Regions from separate parts of the Pseudomonas simiae genome, predicted to be linked through region 1. Evidence: predicted binding sites of a transcription regulator. Region 1 holds the regulator's gene; the other holds the start of a gene.
The links. The regulator sigma-54, encoded in region 1, starts transcription at its own class of promoters, with help from an activator protein. The targets are predictions, from matches to a motif close to ANTGGCATNNANNTTGCTNT.
Positions count from the first base shown of each region.

Region 2: PF1751_RS21005 (circularly permuted type 2 ATP-grasp protein) is a predicted target of sigma-54. The motif match lies at 2,048-2,067, and genes of this name have one in related genera.

Region 1 covers NZ_CP010896.1:972,597-977,353, forward strand. Annotated here, with positions in the region: gene PF1751_RS04315 (ZIP family metal transporter) at 1-17, shown strand, start outside; gene PF1751_RS04320 (HPr family phosphocarrier protein) at 106-378, opposite strand; gene rapZ (RNase adapter RapZ) at 395-1,252, opposite strand; gene ptsN (PTS IIA-like nitrogen regulatory protein PtsN) at 1,255-1,719, opposite strand; gene hpf (ribosome hibernation-promoting factor, HPF/YfiA family) at 1,730-2,035, opposite strand; gene PF1751_RS04340 (RNA polymerase factor sigma-54) at 2,111-3,604, opposite strand; gene lptB (LPS export ABC transporter ATP-binding protein) at 3,790-4,515, opposite strand; gene lptA (lipopolysaccharide transport periplasmic protein LptA) at 4,515-4,757, opposite strand, start outside.
Region 2 covers NZ_CP010896.1:4,644,338-4,649,094, reverse strand. Annotated here, with positions in the region: gene PF1751_RS21025 (YkgJ family cysteine cluster protein) at 1-144, shown strand, start outside; gene PF1751_RS21020 (START domain-containing protein) at 186-791, shown strand; gene PF1751_RS21015 (hypothetical protein) at 895-1,131, shown strand; gene PF1751_RS21010 (ribonuclease E inhibitor RraB) at 1,345-1,686, shown strand; gene PF1751_RS21005 (circularly permuted type 2 ATP-grasp protein) at 2,100-3,509, shown strand; gene PF1751_RS21000 (alpha-E domain-containing protein) at 3,514-4,464, shown strand; gene PF1751_RS20995 (transglutaminase family protein) at 4,461-4,757, shown strand, end outside.

The DNA.
Region 1 (4,757 bases):
ACACGGCTTTGGGATAATACCCGCTCCCTTGTAGTCGCCGGCTCGCCGGCGATCAGTCGCGAGTCGTGGACGCTATCGCCGGTCAGCCAGACTTCTACAGGAGGGTTATTCGCCTTCGTCGAAGTAGTTATTGATCAGTGCCACCAGTGCGGCCATCGCTTCGTCTTCCTGCTCGCCCTCTGTCTTCAAGTGAATCTTGGTGCCCTTGCCGGCAGCCAGCATCATCATGGCCATGATGCTTTTGCCATCGACCATGGATTCCGGCGTACGACCGGCGCGGATCTGGCAGGGAAACTGCCCGGCGACACCGACAAATTTGGCCGAGGCACGGGCGTGCAGGCCCAGTTTGTTGATGATTTCAATTTCCAGAGCGGGCATCGCGAAGGTGTTCCTTTCAGCTAAGGTCGCGGTGGCGGACCTGGACATTCTTGAGGGTTTGTTGCAACACCTGGCCCAGGCGCTCGGTCAGGTAGACGGAGCGGTGGTGCCCGCCGGTGCAGCCGATGGCAATGGTGACATAGGCGCGATTGCTGGCGGCAAAACGCGGCAGCCATTTGAGCAGGTAACTGGAAATGTCCTGGAACATTTCCTCCACATCCGGTTGCGCGGCCAGGTAATCGGCCACGGCCTGGTCCAGCCCGGATTGCTCACGCAGCTCCGGCTTCCAGTAGGGGTTGGGCAGGCAGCGCACGTCGAACACCAGGTCGGCGTCCACCGGCATGCCACGCTTGAACCCAAACGACTCGACCAGAAAGGCGGTGCCTGGCTCCGGCTGGTTCAGCAGGCGCAGCTTGATGGCGTCGCGCAACTGGTACAGGTTGAGGCTGGTGGTGTTGATCTTGAGGTCGGCGAGGTCAATGATCGGCCCCAGCAGCTTGGTTTCGTCTTCAATGGCTTCCGCCAGGGAACGGTGAGGGCTGCTGAGGGGGTGGCGCCGACGGGTTTCGGAGAAACGCTTGAGCAGAGTCTCTTCGTCGGCATCCAGGTAGAGCACATCGCAATGGATATGCTTGGCCCGCACTTCCTCGAGCAATTGCGGGAATCGCTCAAGGTGGCTGGGCAGGTTGCGTGCATCAATCGAAACGGCAACCAGAGGCTGAGCCAGTTCGGTGTGGATCAACGCGCGTTCCGCCAATTCCGGCAGCAGGCCGGCGGGCAGGTTGTCGATGCAATAGAAACCGCTGTCCTCAAGAACGTTGAGGGCGGTGCTTTTACCCGAGCCGGAGCGGCCGCTGACGATGATCAAGCGCATGATTACTGCCCGTTCTGTTCATCCAGGACAACCTGGTAAAGCGCCTCGTTGCTTTTGGCGCTGCGCAGTTTGTCGCGTACGTCCTTGCGGTCGAGCATGCTGGCGATCTGCCGAAGCAGTTCCAGGTGCGCATCGGTGGCAGCCTGCGGGACCAGCAGTACAAACAGCAGGTCGACCGGGGCACCGTCGATAGCGTCGAAATCGATGGGAGCGTCCAGGTGAAGCAGGGCGCTGACTGGGGTCTCGCAGCCTTTGAGGCGGCAGTGGGGAATGGCGATGCCGTTGCCAAAACCGGTGGAACCGAGTTTCTCACGGGCAATCAGAGCCTCGTAGACATCTTGCATTTCCAGTTCAGGCACTTCGCGGCTGATCAGGTTGGCAATTTGCTCAAGGGCTTTCTTCTTGCTGCCGCCCGGCGCGTTCACAAGGGAACGGCCGGGGGTCAGGATGGTTTCAAGTCGGATCATGGGGGGAGAGTTAACGACCTGTGCCCTGAAGCAGGCTCAGATTCTTTTCCTTATGCTTTTTAAGTTGGCGGTCAAGCTTGTCTGTGAGCAAGTCGATTGATGCATACATGTCTTCATGCTCGGCATTGGCGACTACTTCGCCACCGGGTATCTGGAGAGTCGCCTCAATTTTCTGCTGAAGCTTGTCGACCTTCATGATGACTTGCACATTGGTGATCTTGTCGAAATGACCCTCAAGCCGTTTCAGCTTCTGCTCGACGTATTCGCGCAATGGAGGGGTGACTTCTACATGGTGTCCACTGATGTTGACTTGCATACAGCTTCTCCTTCGTTGCCAGTGCATAAAGCGGCAGGTAGGACTACCTGCCACTGGAACGCTGTGGCCCGCCCGTCACATCAAACGCTTACGCTCGCTGGAAGGCGCGATCCCAAGGGATTCGCGGTACTTGGCGACGGTTCGACGGGCGACCTGAATGCCTTGTGCCTCCAGTAAACCAGCGATCTTACTGTCACTCAATGGCTTTTTCTGATTTTCCGCAGCAACCAGTTTTTTGATGATCGCGCGAATCGCCGTGGACGAGCATTCACCGCCTTCGGAGGTGCTGACATGGCTGGAGAAAAAGTATTTCAGTTCATAAATACCCCGTGGGGTATGCATGAATTTCTGGGTGGTCACCCGGGAAATCGTCGATTCATGCATGCCAACCGCTTCGGCGATGTCATGCAGTACCAGCGGTTTCATCGCCTCGTCGCCGTATTCCAGGAAGCCGCGCTGGTGCTCGACGATCTGAGTGGCCACTTTCATCAGGGTTTCGTTGCGGCTTTGCAGGCTCTTGATGAACCAGCGCGCTTCCTGCAACTGGTTGCGCATGAAGGTGTTGTCGGCGCTGGTATCGGCGCGACGTACGAAACCGGCGTATTGCGGGTTGACGCGCAGGCGCGGCACCGACTCCTGGTTCAGCTCTACCAGCCAGCGCTCGTTGTCCTTGCGTACGATGACGTCGGGGACTACGTATTCGGCTTCGCTCGACTCGATTTGCGAGCCTGGGCGCGGGTTGAGGCTCTGTACCAGCTCGATGACCTGGCGCAGGTCGTCTTCCTTGAGCTTCATGCGGCGCATCAACTGGCTGTAGTCGCGGCTGCCGAGCAAGTCGATGTAGTCGGTGACCAGGCGCTGGGCCTCGGTGAGCCAGGCCGTCTTGGCCGGCAGTTGGCGCAATTGCAGCAACAGGCATTCGCTGAGGGTGCGTGCGCCGATGCCGGCGGGCTCGAACTGCTGGATGCGGTGCAGGACGGCTTCAATCTCGTCCAGCTCGATATCCAGTTCCGGGTCGAAGGCTTCAAGAATTTCTTCAAGCGTCTCGTCCAGATAACCCTGGTTGTTGATGCAGTCGATCAGGGTCACGGCGATCAAGCGATCGGTGTCCGACATCGGCGCCAGGTTCAGTTGCCAGAGCAGATGGCTCTGCAGGCTCTCGCCAACGGAGGTGCGGGTGGTGAAGTCCCACTCGTCATCGTCATTGCTGGGCAGGCTGCTGGCGCTGGTCTGGTAGACGTCTTCCCAGGCCGTGTCGACGGGAAGCTCGTTGGGGATGCGTTCGTTCCAATCGCCTTCCTCAAGGTTATCCACCGTAGGGGCGGTTTCCTGATAGGAGGGTTCCTGCACGTCGGAATTGGGTTTTTGCTCGATGTTATCGGCCAGCGGGTCTGCATTATCGAAGTCGTCGCCTTCTTCCTGGCGTTCGAGCATCGGGTTGGACTCCAAGGCCTCCTGGATTTCCTGTTGCAGGTCCAGGGTCGACAATTGGAGCAGGCGGATGGCCTGTTGCAGCTGCGGTGTCATCGTCAGCTGCTGGCCCATTCTCAGGACTAGCGATGGTTTCATGGCAGGGGCTTAACACCTTATTCGCCGGCGCAATGCGCCATCCACGACAGGGCGCGTGAGCGCCAAACATAAGCAAATTATATGCCTGATGTCGGGGGCTTTGCCTAGAGCGCGGTAACAATAAAAATCCGGAGGTTTTCATTGACTCCCGCGCACCTCGGCAAACGGCCGTGACACCACGGTGTTTACAGGCGGAACTCGTGACCCAGGTACACTTCCTTGACCAGATCGTTGGCCAGGATGGTGGCCGAGTCACCTTCGGCGATCAGTTGGCCATCGTTGACGATATACGCGGTTTCGCAGATATCGAGGGTCTCACGGACGTTGTGGTCAGTGATCAGCACGCCAATGCCCTTGGCCTTGAGGTGATGGATGATCTGCTTGATGTCGCCGACCGAGATCGGGTCGACGCCGGCAAACGGTTCGTCCAGCAGAATGAACTTGGGGGCAGTGGCCAGGGCGCGGGCGATTTCCACACGACGACGCTCACCACCGGACAGGCTCATGCCGAGGTTGTCGCGAATGTGGTTGATGTGGAATTCCTGCAGCAGGCTTTCCAGTTCCTTGCGGCGGCCGTCACGGTCGAGTTCCTTGCGGGTCTCGAGGATCGCCATGATGTTATCGGCGACCGACAGTTTGCGGAAGATCGACGCTTCCTGCGGGAGATAGCCGATACCGGCGCGTGCACGGCCGTGCATCGGCTGGTGGCTCACGTCCAGGTCGTCGATCAGCACGCGACCCTGGTCCGCCTGGACCAGGCCGACGATCATGTAGAAGCAGGTGGTCTTGCCGGCACCGTTGGGGCCGAGCAAGCCGACGATCTGGCCGCTGTCGATCGACAGGCTGACGTCGCGCACGACCTGACGGCTTTTATAGGCCTTGGCCAGATGCTGGGCTTTCAGGGTTGCCATTACTCGGCCTTCTTCTTCGGCTGGATAACCATGTCGATGCGTGGGCGTGGTGCAGTGACCTTGCTGCCATTGGCACGACCGGCGTTAGCGATCTGTTTCACGGTGTCGTAGGTGATTTTCTCGCCTTCCGTGGAGTTGCCATCGGGGCTGAGCACCTTGGCCTGATCGATCAGCACGATGCGGTTCTGCTGGGCGTGGTACTGGATGGTCTTGCCGTAGCCTTTCATCGGGCCGGTGTCGGT
Region 2 (4,757 bases), 2.5 Mb from region 1:
GTCGAACAACTGTGCCTGCTGTTCGGTCAGCCGGAGCGACCGGCGGTATGCAGTGATTTCAAGGCGAATATCGAGGTCTGCGGCACCGACCAGGCCGATGCGATCCGTTTGATCGGCTGGTGGGAGCAAATGACGGCGGCTTGATGGGCTTTACTATCGGAACTTCAACAATAAGGAATACAACAATGGGTTCGCTGAAACGAATGGCTGTGTTGTGCGGTTTTACGGTGTTGTTTGCTGCCACTGCCCAGGCTGAGGATTGGCAAGTCGCCAAGGACGAAGACGGTATCAAGGTGTCCCTGAGCGAAATTGCCGGCTCCAAATACAAGGCGTATCGCGGTGTAACGGTGATCAAGGCGCCTGTGGCAAAAATCGTCGCCCTCCAGGACGACGTAGCCGGTGCCTGTGCCTGGATCCACGAGTGCAAGTCCCAGAAGCTGGTCGATAAGAAAGGCGACGAGAGTTGGACCTACACCCAATTCAAAGCCCCGTTTCCCGTGACGGACCGTGATTCCTACCTGCATATCACCACGACCAAGGCGGCCGACGGCACGCTGACGCGTAAGCTGGAAGGTGTGCCGACCTACAAGCCTGAAGAAAAAGGCTACGTACGTGTCGCCCAGGTCGACGGCTTCTGGAAGCTGGTGCCCAAAGGCGACAACCAAACCGAAGTCACCTACCAGGTGCACACCGAGCCAGGCGGCAGCGTGCCATCGTGGCTGGCCAACAAGTTCGTGGTGGACGCACCGTACAACACCTTGAAAGCCTTGAAAGAACGCGCTGAAAAGTAAGCGCAGTTGATCAGGTGTCTCCTACCTTGGGTGGAACGTTTGCCGAGCCCCCAAGGTCCAGATAGAAGTAAGCCCACACCCGGGTTTTATCGAGGAGGCACCGATGCAAAAGTGGCAGATTACCTTCGTTGATGATCACGGCGTGAAGTCCGTCGAGCAGTTCACCTGCGACCAGAAGCCCAGCCTCGAAGATGCGGCACACATGATTCGCAACAAGTTGGTGCCCGTTGCCGCCGAACTCGATCTCAACGACTTCGAAGGCCGCCAGCCCGAACCTACGCTCAAGATCCTCAAAGACCAGAACGGTATCCAGATCCTCGACATCTCTCCCGCCGCCTGAACATTCCCTGTACACCCTTAAAACCCCTCTGGTGGAGGCGAAAGCTTCGCGCTACTCTGCAAGGGAGATCAGCGAATGAATCGCTAGGTTCTGGTCTTGTCAGCTACATGCTTGTTTTCCAGCGGTGAAGTTATTGCCGTAGTTCCCACGCCAGTAAGGCGTGGGCTTCGGGAAGCACGGAAAGTCTATCCATCAATTCGAGGAGCACTTTTCATGAGCACAGCCTATCAAGAAGACATCAGCACCAACGTCCTGCGCCGCATGAAAGAAGGCGGCTTCGACTTCTCGCGTTTTCACCCCATCGAGTTCTACGCCATTTTCCCGGATGAGGAACGTGCGCGCAGGGCTGCGGGTGAGTTTCGTGGGGAATCCCTGAATGCCCAGGTCAGTGCGCGCGACGACGGCGCCTGGTACCTGGAGCTGAGTAAAATCATGTCGGCCACCTACGATGGCATAGGAGACTTCGAGCAGGACTTCGGGGCGGTGGTCGAGCCGCTGGGCGGGATCATCGAGGGATGGGGCGTGAAGCAGGAGGTGCGTGGGTTACCCATGTAGCAGCAGTTTATGAGCAGCACAGCGTGTCGGCTGACCTTTTGGGTCGGCCGATTTTGTTTGTGCAGCATGCTCAACATCGCCCTCACTGCTACACGTTGCAGGGCGCAAAAAAAAACCACCCAAGAGGGTGGCTTAAAGGGAAGAGCGGTTCGCTGAAGCGCTAGGACGTGTCCTGTTCAGCAGATGGGACCATTATCCGCAGACTTGGCCAGGCAGTGAAATCAACTCTGACTATGCTGTTGATAGTCAAAGCCCGCATTGCGATGAAGCGTCGGGCGGTGCACCGGGCATTCTGCGCACCAGGACGGTGCGACTGGATTCTGGTTGTAATTCAACTCACTGATTTTCAAGTGTTTATGCCGCTGGCACGGGCCTTGCGATGGTTCTTTCGCCCGGGTGACAAGGAGTTCGGCATGATCCGCACTTATTACGATGAAATGTACGATGGGGCAGGCCAGGTCCGGCCTCATTACCGCGAGTTCGCGCGCTGGTTGGCCGACACCCCTGATGATCTGTTGGCCCAGCGCCGACGCGAGGCCGATTTGCTGTTTCACCGCGCCGGGATCACCTTCACGCTTTATGGCGACGAGCAGGGCACCGAGCGGTTGATTCCTTTCGATACCATCCCGCGCAGTATTCCGGCCAGCGAATGGCGGATTGTCGAGCGCGGCTGTATCCAGCGGGTCAAGGCGCTGAACATGTTTCTCGCCGATCTGTACCACGAACAGCGCATCATCAAGGCCGGAATCATTCCCGCCGAACAGGTGCTGGCCAACGAGCAATACCAGTTGGCGATGCAGGGCTTGGACCTGCATCGTGACCTTTATTCCCACATCTCCGGCGTCGACCTCGTACGCGATGGTGACGGCACCTATTACGTGCTCGAGGACAACCTGCGCACACCGAGCGGCGTGAGCTACATGCTCGAAGACCGTAAGATGATGATGCGCCTGTTCCCCGAACTGTTCGCCGCCCAGCGCATCGCGCCCATCGACCACTACCCCAACCTGTTGCTGGACACCTTGAAAAGCTCCAGCCCTCTGGATAATCCCAGCGTGGTCGTGCTGACGCCGGGCCGTTTCAACAGCGCGTTCTTCGAACATGCCTTTCTCGCGCGAGAAATGGGCGTGGAACTGGTGGAGGGCGCCGATCTGTTCGTGCGCGATGACCGTGTCTTCATGCGCACTACCGACGGGCCCAAGGCCGTGGACGTGATCTACCGCCGTCTCGATGACGCGTTCCTCGACCCATTGGCTTTCAATCCGGCGTCCATGCTTGGTGTGCCGGGCCTGCTTGCGGCCTATCGCTCGGGTAATGTGGTGCTGGCCAATGCAATTGGCACCGGCGTGGCGGATGACAAGTCGGTATACCCTTTCGTCACCGAGATGATCCGTTTTTACCTGGATGAAGAACCCATCCTGAAGAACGTTCCGACGTTCCAGTGCCGTAAGCCCGACGAACTGTCCCACGTGCTGGCCAACCTGCCCGACCTGGTGGTAAAGGAAACCCAAGGCTCCGGCGGCTACGGCATGCTGGTGGGCCCAGCGTCCACCGTTGCGGAAATCGAAGCCTTCCGCGCCCGTATCAAGGCCAAGCCCCACGCCTATATCGCCCAGCCGACCCTGTGTTTATCCACGTGCCCGACCTTTGTCGAAAACGGCATCGCGCCGCGTCATATCGACCTGCGCCCGTTTGTGTTGTCCGGCAAGGAAACCCGTGTCGTGCCTGGCGGCTTGACCCGAGTGGCACTGCGCGAAGGCTCGTTGGTGGTCAACTCGTCCCAGGGCGGCGGCACCAAAGACACCTGGGTGGTCGAGGACTGATGCCATGTTGAGTAGAACTGCCTCGGATCTGTACTGGATGTCGCGCTACCTGGAGCGTGCGGAAAACCTCGCACGCATGCTCGATGTCAGCTATTCGCTGTCGCTGATGCCCCAGGACGGGCGTGGCGATGGCCTGCACGAACTGGCCATGCCGCTGTTGATCACCGGCACCCTGGAGGATTACCACGAACGTCACGGTGAGCTGCACGCCGAACGCCTGTTGCACTTCTTTGCGCTGGATGCTGCTAACCCGGCCAGCATCTACAGCTGCCTTGGCGCCGCGCGGGCCAGCGCCCATGCGGTGCGTGGGCGAATTACCGCCGACATGTGGGAAAACATCAACGCCACCTGGCTGGATATTCGCGATATCGCCCAGCAGGGCTTGAGCCGCTATGGCATGAGCCGGTTCTGTGAGTGGGTAAAAGAGCGTTCTCATCTGTTCCGCGGTGCCACCTACGGCACCATCATGCGTAACGATGCATTTCGCTTCATCCGCCTGGGCACTTTCATCGAGCGTGCCGACAACACGCTGCGCCTGCTGGACGCCCGCTATGAAATGGCCGGCGACCGTGCCGACGCCGTCACCGATGACACAGCGCACGCCTACTATCAGTGGAGCGCCTTGTTGCGCGCGTTGTCGTCGTTCGAGGCCTACACCGAGATCTACCGCGATGCGCCCGGCGCGCGGCAAGTCGCCGAGTTGTTGCTGTTGCGCGCCGATGTGCCGCGCTCGCTGCGCGCCTGCAGTGAAGAGATCGACCAGATCCTGGCCAGCCTGCCCGGCCTCAACGGCCGGCCGGCCCAGCGCCTGGCCGCCGAGATGGACGCGCGCCTGCGCTTCACCGCCATCGATGAAATCCTCGAGGAAGGCCTGCACGCCTGGCTGACCGACTTTATTCCCCTGGTCCGCCAATTGGGCGACGCCATCTACAGTTCCTACCTGGAGGCGGCATGAGACTCTCCATCAGCCACGAAACCACCTACCACTACGAAGACCAGGTGCGTGCCAGCATCCAGTACTTGCGCCTTACGCCCCACGACAGCGAGCGCCAGCGCGTACTCAGCTGGCAGCTCGACCTGCCGCGCCCGGTGCGTGCCCAGGTGGATCCGTTCGGCAACATCCTGCATGTGCTGACCTTGGATGAGCCCCACGACGCCATCATCATCGGCGCCCGTGGCCAGGTGGACATCGACGAATTGCGCGAGGCCGAACATGAGAGCCAATCGGCGTTCCCGTTTCTGCGTTGC